Regions from separate parts of the Bacillus arachidis genome, predicted to be linked through region 1. Evidence: predicted binding sites of a transcription regulator. Region 1 holds the regulator's gene; each other region holds the start of a gene.
The links. Region 1 encodes LexA, which represses DNA repair genes until DNA is damaged. Its sites were predicted from a motif close to CGAACATATGTTCG; they were not measured.
Positions count from the first base shown of each region.

Region 2: a site for LexA is predicted at 1,667-1,680, ahead of addB (helicase-exonuclease AddAB subunit AddB). Genes of this name have one in related genera too.
Region 3: a site for LexA is predicted at 3,494-3,507, ahead of uvrB (excinuclease ABC subunit B). Genes of this name have one in related genera too.

Region 1 covers NZ_CP127376.1:3,226,717-3,231,822, reverse strand. The annotation lists gene QRY57_RS18205 (DUF2935 domain-containing protein) at 1-165, shown strand, start outside; gene QRY57_RS18200 (pyruvate kinase) at 538-1,590, shown strand; gene QRY57_RS18195 (YfmQ family protein) at 1,992-2,414, shown strand; gene lexA (transcriptional repressor LexA) at 2,685-3,305, opposite strand; gene QRY57_RS18185 (YneB family resolvase-like protein) at 3,448-4,104, shown strand; gene QRY57_RS18180 (DUF896 domain-containing protein) at 4,150-4,389, shown strand; gene QRY57_RS18175 (hypothetical protein) at 4,616-4,915, opposite strand.
Region 2 covers NZ_CP127376.1:1,150,165-1,155,270, reverse strand. The annotation lists gene addB (helicase-exonuclease AddAB subunit AddB) at 1-1,640, opposite strand, end outside; gene lepB (signal peptidase I) at 1,763-2,326, opposite strand; gene QRY57_RS07325 (TVP38/TMEM64 family protein) at 2,384-2,977, opposite strand; gene QRY57_RS07320 (competence protein ComK) at 3,202-3,789, opposite strand; gene QRY57_RS07315 (cold-shock protein) at 4,753-4,956, opposite strand.
Region 3 covers NZ_CP127376.1:4,556,226-4,561,331, reverse strand. The annotation lists partial or broken gene QRY57_RS27260 (IS3 family transposase) at 1-44, opposite strand, end outside; gene QRY57_RS25260 (ArsR/SmtB family transcription factor) at 223-576, shown strand; gene QRY57_RS25255 (DNA mismatch repair protein) at 578-1,018, shown strand; gene QRY57_RS25250 (SulP family inorganic anion transporter) at 1,146-2,900, shown strand; gene QRY57_RS25245 (zinc ribbon domain-containing protein YjdM) at 2,977-3,318, shown strand; gene uvrB (excinuclease ABC subunit B) at 3,580-5,106, shown strand, end outside.

The sequences.
Region 1 (5,106 bases):
TTCAAAAAAGCTGGATTAGAGCTTATCCAGACATGTCAAATTAAAAGTGTAATTAATCCGTTACTAGCTGATCATGTTACAAGGGAAGCTGAACATTTCTTATTTATGATTCATGTGCTAGAAGAAAGATTGAAACAAAAACAATTGCAACAATCGATGGAATAAGTGTTCTGTCATCAAGAGTACTACATACTAGAACATGTATCTATCAGACACGTTTACTGCAAAGCTCACTTTTTCATCATGCAAAGGGTAGTGATTTCTATGAGAGGAAATTACTACCCTTTTTCGTATACTTATTTTTCTACATAAATTTATCTCGTTATTTGCGGCCAGTAAAACTCTTATCTCAAAAGTCAGCAAGGGAAAAAGTTGGGTAGGAAGATTAACTGCCTGTGAAAGTCCAATTGGTGAAGGGAAATAATCAGTAGGTGATGGAGAAAAAAGCTAGCACAGGTATTTAATTATAAATCATGTATGAGAAATATTATTTTTTCATTTTATCTGGGAATCATAGCTAAAAAGGATGGTGGAAATATGACGATCGATCGAATTTGTACAATTGGTCCAGCAAGCAATAATAAAGAGACATTAGCTCAGTTAATAAAACAGGGTATGAAAATTGTTCGGTTAAATTTATCACACGGTTCACATGAAAGTCATCAAGAAATAATTCATTTAGTAAAGTCTTTAGATGATTCCATAAAAATCCTAGGTGATTTACAAGGGCCTAAAATAAGATTGGGTGTAATCAAGGAGGAACAAATTACCCTTCAAGCGGAGGATCCTTTTATTTTATATACTCAATCCGTTACTGGAAGTAAAGAAGGAGCGAGTGTTGATTATTCTGGGATTGCTAATGATGTGAAAGTTGGAAATAGAATCCTTATTAACGATGGACAAGTTGAATTAATTGTTGAAAAGGTTAGTATGGAAAAAATAGAAACGAAAGTGAAAATAGGTGGCGATATCGCTTCGCATAAAGGGGTGAATTTACCAGGAGCAAACGTTAGTTTGCCGGCTATTACGGAGAAGGATCAAAAAGATATTCGGTTTCTTCTAGGTGAGGGTGTGGATTTTATTGCGTGTTCATTTGTTAGAAAACCTTCTCATATAAAGGAAATTCGAAACTTTATACATCAATATAAAGAAACTTCCCCCAATTTAATTGCAAAAATAGAAACGATAGAAGCAATCGAGAATTTTCAAGATATGTGCAAAGAAGCGGATGGAATTATGATTGCAAGGGGGGATTTAGGTGTGGAATTACCGTATCAATTTATTCCGCTTTTGCAAAAAATGATGATTCATGAGTGCAATCGAACAAATACATATGTGATTACAGCGACGCAAATGCTTCAATCTATGGTGGATCATTCTATTCCTACAAGAGCTGAGGTGACTGATGTATTCCAGGCTGTACTGGATGGAACGAATGCGGTTATGCTTTCTGCTGAAAGTGCATCAGGTGGTCATCCAATTGAAAGTGTTAAAACATTACGTCTCGTTTCTGAATTTGCTGAGCATGTAAAAAAAGATGGTCCTTTTGTTATGAAAGATGTACTAGAATTGTTCGGTAAATCTCTTTAGTATATAAGGCTGCATTAACCGCTCAGCTTAAAAAGGGAAATGTTACTTTTCATAATTAAATATGAAAAATGTATCCTTTTATTTTGAGGAATTTATTGCGTCTTAGCTTTCTTAAGATGTGGTAAGATTACGAAGTACTGTTGACATTTCTGCATAATTTTATCCCACTATCCATGGGCAGTAAGCACTACAGCTTAAGGTTCATAGGGAAATGAATTGATAACTGCTCGTAAAAGCTGGACTGGTGAAGGCCTTCCATCAGTGAGAGATAAAGCTCTCCACCACTGATGGAAGCTTCACTATATTAAGTTTCACACAATGTACAAAAAATAACTAATTACACTATGGTAATATTATTAATGTAATAATGTGAATTTAGAATATGATGAGGAGGATAAAATATGACGACTTGGTTTATAGTTATGTTAATTCTTTTCGGTGCTTTAAAAATAGTAGTGACGAGTATGCCAACTTCTGTTATAGAGTCTATTATCGGTAGATTTGAACTGCACCCGCAATTGAATAATGAGGCTGTTACCGTAACGATTGATGGAAAGCGTTTAGAAGGGGAAGAAAAAATTCAAATTGTTGATTATTTTAACGAAGCGATATTTTTAGAAAAATATTATTTTCCTCCACACAGCAGTGGAACGCCATTGGTTATTGATACGAAAAAAGGGAAAAATGATGTTAGGTTTTCTGTGTACAGGTATGACGATCACGTTGATGTAGTCAAGCAGTATAAGAAGAAAGTGGTCGCGTATAGTCTACGTTCTAAAAGCCTTCAAAATTGTTCAATGTTAGTAGCCGGAAATTTAGCTTAAAGAGATCGTTAAAGAGACGGTCTTTTTTTATTACATATGAAATGTTAAAAAGTAACATTCTTGAAATAGCATATGGGGGCGAAGGACTTAGAGTAGATATCCCCGTTGTTACGTTTTTTCATAGCCATGGAAAAACGTGAGTATTTAACTGATTTGGTTTAAAGAAATGTAACACTAGGAAATGGTAGAGTGAAAATTAGCGGACAAACATCTGCAGGAGACAATACAATTGAATCGAATTAAAAATAGACCAGGCTAACTGGTCTATTTTTAATGTAAATCACGATATACACCGATTACTTTTCCGATAACAGAAACTCTATCTAAAATGATGGGTTCTAAAGAAGAGTTTTCAGGTTGTAAACGGAAGTGATCTTTTTCTTTGTAAAAACGTTTTACAGTTGCTTCGTTATCTTCTGTTAAAGCAACGACAATTTCTCCGTTATATGCAGAATGTTGCTGACGAACAACAACTAAATCTCCGTCTAAGATACCTGCTTCAATCATGCTATCTCCAGAAATTCGTAACATAAACACTTGATCTGCTCCAGCAACAACGCTTGCAGGTAGTGGGAAATGCTCTTCTACACTTTCAACTGCTGTAATTGGTAAACCAGCTGTAACTTTTCCGACAATTGGGACTTGAACCACTGATTGTGTTTCTGTTTCGATTTTTACTTCCCCTAAAATTTCAATAGCTCTCGGTTTTGTTGGATCACGTCGAATATAACCTTTTTCTTCTAGACGTGATAAATGTCCGTGCACCGTAGAACTAGAAGCAAGGCCAACCGCTTGACCAATTTCGCGTACGGAAGGTGGATAACCTTTTTCTTGTACTTTTAGCTTAATGAAGTCGAGAATGTCTTGCTGGCGTTTTGTTAACTTTTCCATGTTTTTTAACACCTCGTTTTCTTTCAATTTTCTTACTTATAAGTATAACATGGGAAAAAACATTCTACAAACATAAGTTCGAACAAAAAAGTGATTTGTGATACACTAAAGTAAAAATTGAAGTGAGGAAGAGGGTTTTAAAATGAATGCAATTATTTATGCCCGTGTAAGCACAACAAAAGAAGCGCAAGAAACGTCATTATCACGTCAAAAAGATGAATTATTGCATTTAGCTAAGCGGTATCAAATGAATGTTATAAAGGTGTTTGAGGAGAAGGCAAGCGGCTATACAATTGAACGAGATGGTATATTAGAAGTATTGGATATGATTCGAGCTGAACAGGTCGATGTGCTTCTTATTCAAGATGAAACAAGGCTTGGAAGAGGAAATGCAAAGATTGCTTTAATGCACTGTTTACATAAAGAAGGGGTAAAGGTATATACGCATACACATAATGGCGAATTACAACTTTCTGATTCAGATTCTATGGTACTAGATATTATTGGTATAGTTGAAGAATATCAGAGAAAGATTCATAATTTGAAGATTAAACGTGGAATGCAGCGAGCGGTGGATAGGGGATTTCGTCCAGAAAAAAATTTAACAAATCGTCATTTAAGTACAGGCCGTGAAAAGAAAGAAGTACCGATTGAAGAAATTGTGCGTCTTCGTCGTAATGAATTAACATTTGAGGAAATTGCTGCAACACTTCGTGGTTTTGGTCATGATGTATCCAAAGCAACAGTACATCGCAGATACGTGGAATACACGAAGCAACTGCTTGATAAACAAGACTAACTATTGTATGATAATAATCAGTTTTAAGTAGAAAGGGGATTCGAGATGCTAAGTCACGAACTCATTGAACGCATTAATTTCTTAGCGAAAAAAGCAAAAGCTGAAGGATTAACTGAAGAAGAACAACGTGAGCGCCAATCGCTCCGTGAACAATATTTAAAAGGATTTCGCCAAAATATGTTAAACGAATTAAAAGGCATTAAAATCGTTAATGAAGAAGGTAAAGATGTTACACCGGCGAAATTAAAGGCATTAAAAAAACAAGATAATGCAAAGTTGAATTAAAAGATGGGCGAAGCCCATCTTTTTTGATTTTAATATAATTGTTTATTATGGTATTACCAAAAACGAGAAGGCGGGGGCAGAAATAGTGGTCCACTTATTTTGCTCGTTTTTGTTCAGAATTAGACTCTTTGGCTAAATTCCTTCATAAAGTGAAAGATAATGAAGGATACCTTTTGCATTTTTGAATGTAATCTTTTTTCCATCGAGGTGACCACATATAAAAACATTAATTTTTTCTAAATAAAGCTGAAATAAAAGAAATAGCAGTTGCAATAAATAAAGAAATAACGGCAATAAGAAACAAGAGGATCGCCATGAAACTATATAGATATCCTAATCCTTCACTTATTATAATTGCGCCCTGATCAAAATATAGTATGCAAAATGTAGCGATGGAGAAAATAAGCATGAAGACACCTGGGATGTATTTATGGGGTGATTTTAATTTGACTGAAAAATAAATAGAAAGAATTGAAATGAGGGTCAAAACCATTATAAAGGTGTAAGAAGCTATTTCTTCACTCATTATTTCGCATTCCTCCGTTTTTATTTAATCTATACGATGAAAATCAATATATATTCATTTTAATGATATGTTGTGAATAGAGGGACGATATGGAGTGGATAGAATATTTGCTAAAAATTTTTACGAGTCACGTATAAAAATATAGATAATTCCCTTTATTGTTAATAAATGAATAATAAAAAAGTATAGCA
Region 2 (5,106 bases), 2.1 Mb from region 1:
TTCATGACTTCTTCCCAAACTTGATCATGGTCACTTGCAAATAAGAAATTCCCCTCTGCCTCAGCACGCATACGCAAATCTTCTAGTTTTTTAGGAACATCTAATTCTTCTAAAAACAAATATACCGCTTCACACATCTGTACAATTGAACCGGAACGTTTTAAGCGTTTCTGCAAACGAATAATCGGTGTTCGTACCACATCACGAAGGCGGTTTATTTTCTCTTCCATTTCACGTTCACTATCTGTTTGCGCTCCAAATGCCCCATCTAACGAACGATAACGGCGATATGTCCACGGTTCATCTGCCGTCCATCTCTTTCCTTGTACGCCATATGCTAAACAGTAATTTTCAAACGCGTCCATTTCTTCACGCATTGATTCTTTTCTTACATCTAACGGATATAACAGTTCCGTTTTTATACAGCGGAATATCGCATCATAACGCCAATTTCCGCTAATAATTTCTAGCGCAGAACGAATACATTCAATTAATGGATGATGTGACATCGGGCGCTTCTCATCGATAAAATGCGGAATATCATAATCCGTAAACAATGTTTTCATTACATCATAATAGCTTTCTCCGTTACGAAGAAGAACCGCAATATCTCTGTAGCGATACTCCTCTTCCGCAACAAGTCTGCGAACTTCTCTAGCTACACCTTCAACTTCTGCTCGCAAGTTTGCCGCTGTATATAATGTAATATCTGGTTCACCTTGAAACTTCTTAGCAGGACGAGATTCAAACTCAGCTTCTAAATGTGCTAGTGCTGGTGAGCGAAAACGCGGCTGTTCTCTCAGCGAAATCGTATTTTCAATTGCAATTTTCTCCTCACGTGCTAACTGTTTCACTTTTTCATACGTAAGCACGGTTTGATAAAACAAATCTAATTCACTTACTGGCTGTGCTAACGTTTTTTCATCTACTGTTAACGTAACTGTAATTCTTGCTCCGCAAAGCATAAGCCTTCTAATAATTTCTAATTCCCCAGGTGAAAAGGAATGGAACCCATCTATATAAATTTCTGCACCTTTTACATAGTCCGAACCAGGAAGCTTTTCTACAAGTAACTGTAAATAATCTTCTGAATCTAAATATTTACCAATTAAAGCCCGTTCAAAATCATCATATAAAAGCTGAAGATCGTACATTTTATTTGCTAATAATTTTTGTTCATCACCAATTGAATGAGTATCTAATTGTTGCCACATCTCATATACATTCGATGGCGTTACATTATAGCGTTTAAACTCGGAAATCATACTACCTAAGTGCTCAAAAAAGCCATTTTGCTCTGCTGCTTTTTGAAACACATATAATCCTTCCTTACGCGATTCTACAATTTTGCGCAGTAGCATATGTACGCCTGCCTCATCAATATGAAGACGGCTTGCGCCACCAACTTCTTGCAGAACCTTCCATGCTAACCTTGAAAAACTAAACACTTGCGCCCTGATCGAGCCGCTAACTTCTTCATTTCCTATTAATGCTTGCTGCGTTTGGAACGTCATTTGTTCCGGTACAAGATATAAAATGGTTTCGCCTCTTGGACGCTGTCTTAATTCTTCTTGTACTTCGTGTAAACAAAATGTACTTTTTCCACTTCCAGCCCGTCCAATCACAAATCGTAGCGACATGTAATCCCCACCTTCCACTGACATAACGAACGTTAGTTTGATATCATCCTTGTATTATAGCACAAAAAAAGACAAACACCCTTTGTTTGTCTTTCACATTCCTTTCTTATAAAAACTTTCCATTACCCCTTTGAAAAGTTCGTTTGTACTTCTTTAATTGGCCAATAGCGTAAATCTACTTTCCCGACCACAGTATCTGCTTTCACAAAGCCAAAATGTCTACTATCCCAGCTGCCGAGACGATTATCACCAATTACAAAAATATGTCCCTTTGGAACGACCTTTTCTCTCGTTAATTCTTCTAATTTAAAGTCACCCGTCAGCTGTCTTCCTTCCGCTTGCCTCTTATATGTTTCCAAATAAGGCTCATCAATAAATTGACCGTTTATATACAATTTGTCATGCTTATACTCGATGTGATCTCCTGGTAAACCGATAATTCGCTTTACATAGTCTTCTTTTTTATTCGCATGAAACACGACAACATCAAATCGGTTTAAATCCCCAACTTGATAGCTAACCTTATTCACAACAAGCATGTTCCCATCTTGAAGTGTCGGCATCATTGACTTCCCCTCTACAACATACGTGGAAAAGAAAAACGTTCGAAAAAAAACTGCCAATAGCACACCTATAAAGATTGTTCTCATCCATTCTAGGCCTTCTTTTTTCAAAGCACGCTTCATCTGCCTCTCCCCTCACCCTTCTCTATAATAGAGCCTTACTCACAGCGAAGACTAGTCTCAATGTAGTTCAAGTTTTACTTCAATTTTCTTACCGACATACCATAAAGTAAAAATGACACCTATGACAATAATTGTTTTTACAGGCTTATGGATAAAAGAAGTTAAATCAGATCCGATATAACTTAAAATAAAAATCATAACTAATTTTCCAAGCGCTAGCGCTAACACAAACTGTCTTATACTAATGCGGGATAAACCGGCCACAACATTAATCAGTGCAGACGGCGTAAAAGGAAAACAAAATAAGATAAAAATAGGTGCAAATCCTTTCCTTTCAATCCATCCCATCGCTTTGCGTACTTTCGGATGTTTATTCACAAACGAGAAGAATCGACTCCTTCCAAAACGTCGAATAACCGAAAATACAATTAATGCACCAAGAACCGACCCAATCCATGAATACAAAAAACCAAACCATAACCCGAAGGCAACTGCATTCGCCATCACAAACACAATAAGTGGCAATGCCGGGATCAGTGCCTCCACCATCGGCAGGCCAATACCAAGGAGCGGCCCAAATGCCCGATAACTTTCTACAAGTTGATTCATATTTTCCGCAGAAAAATACTCTTTGATTGTTTGAAAATCCATTCTACAAATTACCCCTTTACTATATTCCTACCTCTACTTTATCATCGCTTATTGTAAAGAGGAAATGGTAGATACGACATATGGAGATGTATTTATTAAAGTTCCATAGTTTTATGTAAAAATCCTTCATTATTATTGTATGATAATCTATCAATATTTGACAGGATACTACATATTGAGAAATAAAAAAGGATGGTTGTCCCATCCTTTCTGCTTATCAGTCATTATTCATTTATGTCCTCTTCTTTCACAAGATACGCTTGTTCATATGCAGGCTTTAATTTAGATTCATCTTCTTTATCCACTTGCTTAAAATGAAGCTTTCCTTGTTTATTTTTACGATCCTCGTACTCTGTTCGCAGCTTTGCAGTGCGATTTTGCTGATTCTCAAAACTGCTCCTTGACATTTCTAGTTTCACTGCGAAACCGTTAATGAATCGAATAATTAAGTTACCATCTGCTAACTCTTTATTGTTTGCAATGTGAAAATGAGACAACCAGGCACATTCTTTTCTAGAATAAGAATACGTAGGAAAAAAGTAAAGCTGATCTGTTGGGCTAATTGCAATGGGTGCTTTATGCGTAATCTTTGTTAACTCTTTTGTACCGTCTTTTCTGCCTAAAAAACTAGATCCGTTCTTACGGCAACTCCGCTCTACAATATCAAGAGGCTTTTGAAACATGAAAAAAGAGTCTTCTACTTCAACCACTCGCGTTACAATACGTTTTTCACCTAAAATAATCGGAAGTAAGGCCATAGTATTCTTGTTTACGACATAACTTTCAACATAGCGTTCTGCTTGTTCCCCCATCCTACACTCTCTCCTTCATCATTATTTTACAATTTATAACAGCAGCTGCATGGATAATTGTAGCACTTAAAAAAACAAAACTGTTTACATTTTCAAATATTTTACATTTTCTTATAAAACTTTAAAGTTTCATAATATTCCTTCATATAAATATCTATATGAAATCTTCATATCTCTCTACCATAAAAGATGTATCGTTATAGAAAAATAAACTTTTTCCTTTTTGAAATATTTGTAACATAGAAAGTGTATGATTCATTCAACATACATACTTTCATAAATTATGTATTCGACATATATACTTACATTCATTTCATGCACCTTTTTTCGTATATTTCATATTGTAAACATGAAAAGGTGTGTGTAATTGTTGCTTTTAATTCATATAAAACAGCACTTATTAATCATTGAACTCCCCCACCTTCACTCCGTTTAGAGTAGGAAGGCTTCACGGTTAAAATGATAAATATTCTACCTACAAATTTCATATTAAGGAGAATCACAAATGAATATATTTTGGAATAGAGTTCATACTCCTCATTTGATATATCACCCTGGATATAGCAGCTTTCCAGTTTCCTATACCTATCATATAAAACCAATTTACTTTCAATATTCTCCACCAGCTTCTACTTCTCACCATTACCCGCTACATCCAGTTTATCCGACACATTCCACACAGCATTCATATCCAGGTAATAACGTATATAAAACTCCCTTTTTTAAACAGTTTAATCATATAGTGAAGGCACAAACGTGGGAAAGTTAAGAAATTAGAAAGCAAATTTACTACGTTTCTATGTCCCATGTCTCGGGATATGAAACAAGAAGGCTAGCAGGAAATCAACAGAATTTCTCTCACACGAAGTATTTTTTATTCATATAAAAAAGAAGAAGCTGTCTCCAAAAGGTCATTCAAAACGACCTTTTGGGACAGCTTCTTTCTTATCACATACTATAAAATTATAGTTTTACAACGTTTTTAGCTTGAGGTCCACGGTTGCCATCTTCGATTTCGAAGCTAACTTTTTCGCCTTCTTCTAAAGATTTGAAACCTTCAGTTGTGATTGCAGAGAAGTGAACGAATACGTCGTTTCCGCCTGGAACTTCGATGAAACCGAAACCTTTTTCATTGTTAAACCATTTTACTTGTCCTGTTACTGTCATAATTATTTCCTCCTAAGAAAATAGAAATTTTTTTAGTTTTCATACATAAAAAAAGAATCCACACATTATCAAATACGAAACATAAAACAGTTCTCACATACTTTTTCTCGTTCGTTTTCAGCACTTGATAATATATGGATTGCTTGATTT
Region 3 (5,106 bases), 1.3 Mb from region 1:
CTCTTAATTTCATTTTTTAGCTGAGTAAAAGATTCGCAAGGCTTTGTTTGTGGATGCGTGAATGAGCTACTGTTCAAATCCCGTCGTTTTTGATTCTAGTTTAATCTTTCAAAAATTGTATTGAAAATTCGAAGTTTTAGGAGTAGCATATTACATATTCAAATATTTGAAGATGTAATATGGTGCTTTTTCAAATTAAGGGTAAGTAATGGAGGTATTTGAATGGGAAACGAAATGCAACAATTTAAAGCTGACTTCTTTAAAGCCTTAGCACATCCTTTGCGAATAGGTATTTTAGAATTATTGTCAGAGGGTGAAAAAAGTGTAAATGAAATTCAAGCTATTCTTAATAAGGAGGGTTCAGCTGTTTCTCAACAATTAAGCGTACTACGTTCAAAGAATATTGTTGTTGGTACCAAAGATGGGAAACGAGTTTTATATTCTTTACGAGATCCTATGATTGTGGATTTACTGGTAGTTGCAAAGCGGATTTTTAACAACCATTTAATCGATACAATTTCAATGTTAGAGGAACTAGATGTAACAGAGCGTGAATCGATCGTTAAGGAGGGCTAGGTTGAGCATTGAAGTTAAGAAAGAAGATATCATTCAACATGGAATGGAGATATTTCGCTCAATAGGAGCTTATCACGTTTGTAGCATTTGTATTAAAAGTGGAAACTCTTGTTGTTTTTCATGTCAACATTTACAAGATGGAGTTGGATGTCAAAAAAGAAATACAGCTTGTACAGCCTGGTTATGCGGAATTCAGTACTTTTTGTTTGACCAAATAGGATTACTAGATGAATGGAATCGTTTTTGGAGTGAAATTCCAGGACAAATGTTTCGTAGGGATATTACACCAGATACAGTAAGAATTACATCGTTTATAGATATGAAAAAGCTAGAGAGTCGAAATGGATTACTTTTAGCAGAAAGATTAGAATCCTACGTACAAGAAGGCGGAGATATAGGCAAATTAGAACGGCATTTAAGCAAAACGTATAACCAATATTAGGATGATACTCTTTTGTAACGGGGTAGAGAGCTTTTAAATGTATTTGTAATACAAATTTATCACAAGAAAATATTCTTTCAGGAGAAAAGAAGCAAGATTTATTAAAAATAGAAAAGAAGGTTTTGTAATGAAAGGGTTATTTACAGGAAGGTTTGAAGGATATTCATTAGGACATTTTCAAAAAGATCTTCTTTCTGGAATGATTGTCGGAGTCGTCGCGATTCCACTTGCTATGTCTTTTGCTATAGCTTCTGGCGTTAAGCCGGAGTATGGAATCTATACAACATGTATTGCCGGGATACTCATTTCGTTATTTGGTGGTTCAAAGTATCAAATTGGAGGGCCTACAGGTGCTTTTGTTCCAATTCTTTTAGGGATTGTAATTACCTATGGGTATGAAAATTTACTACTGGCCGGTTTATTAGCCGGAATTATCTTATGCCTTATGGGAATTTTTAAACTAGGATCTTTAATTAAATTTATCCCGCGCCCTGTAACAATTGGTTTTACATCAGGTATTGCTGTTAGTATCTTTACGGGACAAATTGCTAGTTTTTTAGGTTTAACAGGTATAAAAAAGCATGAGGCATTTATAGCAAACCTAAATGAAATCTTTATCCATATTGATACCATTAATTTTTATAGTATTATAACTGCTCTGATTTGCCTTTTGGTTATATTGATAACACCAAAGATTTTGCCCAAAGTACCTGGTTCATTAGTAGGTGTTGCTATTTCAACTATAATTGCTGCTGTATTTTTTTCAGGTCATGTACCTACCATTGGTACAGCGTATGGTACGATTCCAAACATACTTCCTCAGTTTGATATACCAGAAATCACGTTAGAGCGCATAAAACAGTTAATTGGCCCTGCATTTGTTATCGCCATGTTGGGTGGTATTGAATCCCTTTTATCTGCTGTCGTGGCAGATGGTATGACAAATAGTAAACACAACAGTAACAAAGAACTTATTGGTCAAGGAGTTGCCAATGTTGTTACATCATTATTTGGAGGGATTCCAGCAACAGGGGCGATTGCCCGCACGGCAACTAATATTAAAAGTGGGGCTGTATCTCCGATGTCAGGTGTTATTCATGGGATATTTGTGTTATCCACACTTCTACTGTTAGCGCCATATGCCTCACATATTCCACTTGCTAGTATGGCTCCTATTTTAATGGTAGTAGCTTGGAATATGAGTGAACAAAAACATTTTGTTCACATACTTAAGATGAAGACAGGGGATTCTCTTGTATTGCTTGTAACATTCTTGCTTACTGTATTTACTAGTTTGACAACAGCTGTGGAAGTCGGCCTTATTTTAGCTGTTATTTTGTTTACAAAACGTATGAGTAATATGCTTGTCATATCTAAAGTGCTTCCTGATCATACAAAAAAGAATGAAAAATTATTACCACATGTGGTAAATAAGGCACATGATTGTCCACAAATTAGTATTTACACAATAGAGGGCCCACTGTTTTTTGGTGCTGCTCAAACATTTGAACAAAACATTTTAGGGACTATTCATTATAAGCCAAAAGTTTTAATTTTACGTATGGGAAAAGTTCCTTTTATCGATACAACAGGAGAAGCATACTTTAGAAATATTATCCAGCATTTTAAAAAACAAGGTGGCGTACTTCTCATCTCAGGAATTCAATCCGAGTTAAAAGCAACTCTAGATAAGAATGGATTGTACAACGAAATCGGGGAAGAACACTTTTTTGATCACACAGGAGAAGCGATTAACCGCGCTCTAGAACATTTGAATACGAAAAAATGTACAGGATGTAAGCATTTTGCTTTTCATGAATGTGCCCAACTTTCTCAGCAAACTAATGTAATAAATAATAAAACCAATGCATTGGATTTTTAAATGCATTCTATAAAAAATTTAGTTAATCTACGCTTTTAATGATTTTATAAAAGCTTAAAATGGAGGGAATAAAAATATGTCAAATTTACCAAATTGCCCAAAATGTAATTCAGAATACACTTATGAAGATAGAAATCTTTTTGTTTGTCCAGAGTGTGCTCATGAATGGAATTTAGAGTCAGGGGCGGAAAACAATGAGGATACAAAAGTTGTTAAAGATGCCAATGGAAACGTGTTAAACGATGGTGATTCTGTGACAGTCATTAAAGACCTGAAAGTAAAAGGAACTTCCTCAGTTGTGAAAATCGGTACAAAAGTGAAGAATATCCGTCTAGTTGATGGAGATCATGATATTGATTGTAAAATTGATGGTTTTGGAGCCATGAAATTAAAATCAGAATTTGTTAAAAAAGTATAAATGATTTTTCATACAATAAAATTTTGACCACTGCAAACAAATTAATAGCAAAAAGCCGATTTATCCCTTAGCGCACAGTACACAGGAAATCGGCTTTTTTTTTGTGGAATTTTGCTTAGCATACAAAATTCGCGGTTTGTTGGTGCTGCTCAATATTGATTGTCGAAAACTTTACCGAATATCTGTTCGTTTTCTTGGTTTTTTTATGGGCATTCGTGGTAAAATGGGAATACAGATTTTTTACGAGGAGGTCGGTTTTGTTTGGAACATCAATTTGAGATTGTCTCAGAATATTCCCCGCAAGGTGATCAGCCGAGGGCGATAAAGCAGCTGGTAGCAGGGATTAATAATGGTAAGAAACATCAAGTGTTGCTTGGAGCGACAGGAACGGGAAAAACATTTACGATTTCGAATGTTATTAAAGAAGTGAAGAAGCCAACACTTGTAATGGCTCATAATAAAACGCTAGCGGGACAGTTGTACAGTGAACTGAAAGATTTCTTTCCAAACAATGCTGTTGAGTATTTTGTGAGTTATTACGATTATTATCAACCGGAAGCGTATGTACCACAAACCGATACGTTTATTGAGAAAGATGCACAAATTAATGATGAGATTGATAAATTGCGTCACTCAGCAACATCAGCTTTATTTGAACGAGATGATGTCATCATTGTAGCGAGTGTTTCTTGTATTTACGGCTTAGGTTCTCCGGAAGAATATCGTGAGCTTGTTGTTTCTCTGCGCGTTGGTATGGAGAAGGAACGCAATCAATTACTTCGTGAACTTGTTGATGTGCAGTACGGCCGCAATGATATTGATTTCCAGCGTGGAACATTTCGTGTGCGCGGGGATGTAGTCGAGATTTTCCCTGCATCGCTTGATGAACATTGTATCCGTATTGAGTTTTTTGGTGATGAGATTGATCGTATCCGTGAAGTGAATGCTTTAACAGGTGAAGTATTAGCAGAACGTGAACATGTGGCAATCTTCCCGGCGTCTCACTTCGTTACACGTGAAGAAAAAATGAAGGTTGCTATTGAAAATATTGAAAAAGAATTAGAAGAACGTTTAAAAGAATTAAATGATAACGGTAAGTTGTTAGAAGCACAGCGGATTGAGCAGCGAACACGTTATGATTTAGAGATGATGCGCGAAATGGGATTTTGTTCGGGGATTGAGAACTACTCCCGTCATTTGACGCTCCGTCCAGCGGGTTCAACGCCATATACATTAATAGATTATTTCCCTAAAGATTTCCTAATTGTGATGGATGAGTCACACGTAACAGTCCCGCAAGTAAGAGCGATGTATAACGGAGACCAAGCGCGTAAGCAAGTACTTGTTGATCATGGATTCCGTTTGCCGTCAGCAATGGATAATAGACCGCTTATGTTTGAAGAGTTTGAAGAGAAAACGAATCAAGTTGTGTACGTATCAGCAACACCGGGTCCATATGAACTAGAACATGCACCGGAAGTTGTGGAGCAAATTATTCGTCCAACTGGGCTCTTAGATCCGCGAATTGATGTAAGGCCAATTGAAGGGCAAATTGATGATTTACTAGGAGAAATACAAGACCGGATTGCGAAAAATGAGCGCGTATTAATTACGACATTAACAAAGAAAATGTCAGAGGATTTAACAGATTACTTAAAAGATGTTGGGATTAAAGTAAACTATCTTCATTCTGAAATTAAGACGCTGGAGCGAATTGAGATTATTCGTGACCTTCGCCTTGGTAAATTCGATGTGCTTGTCGGTATTAACTTATTACGAGAAGGACTT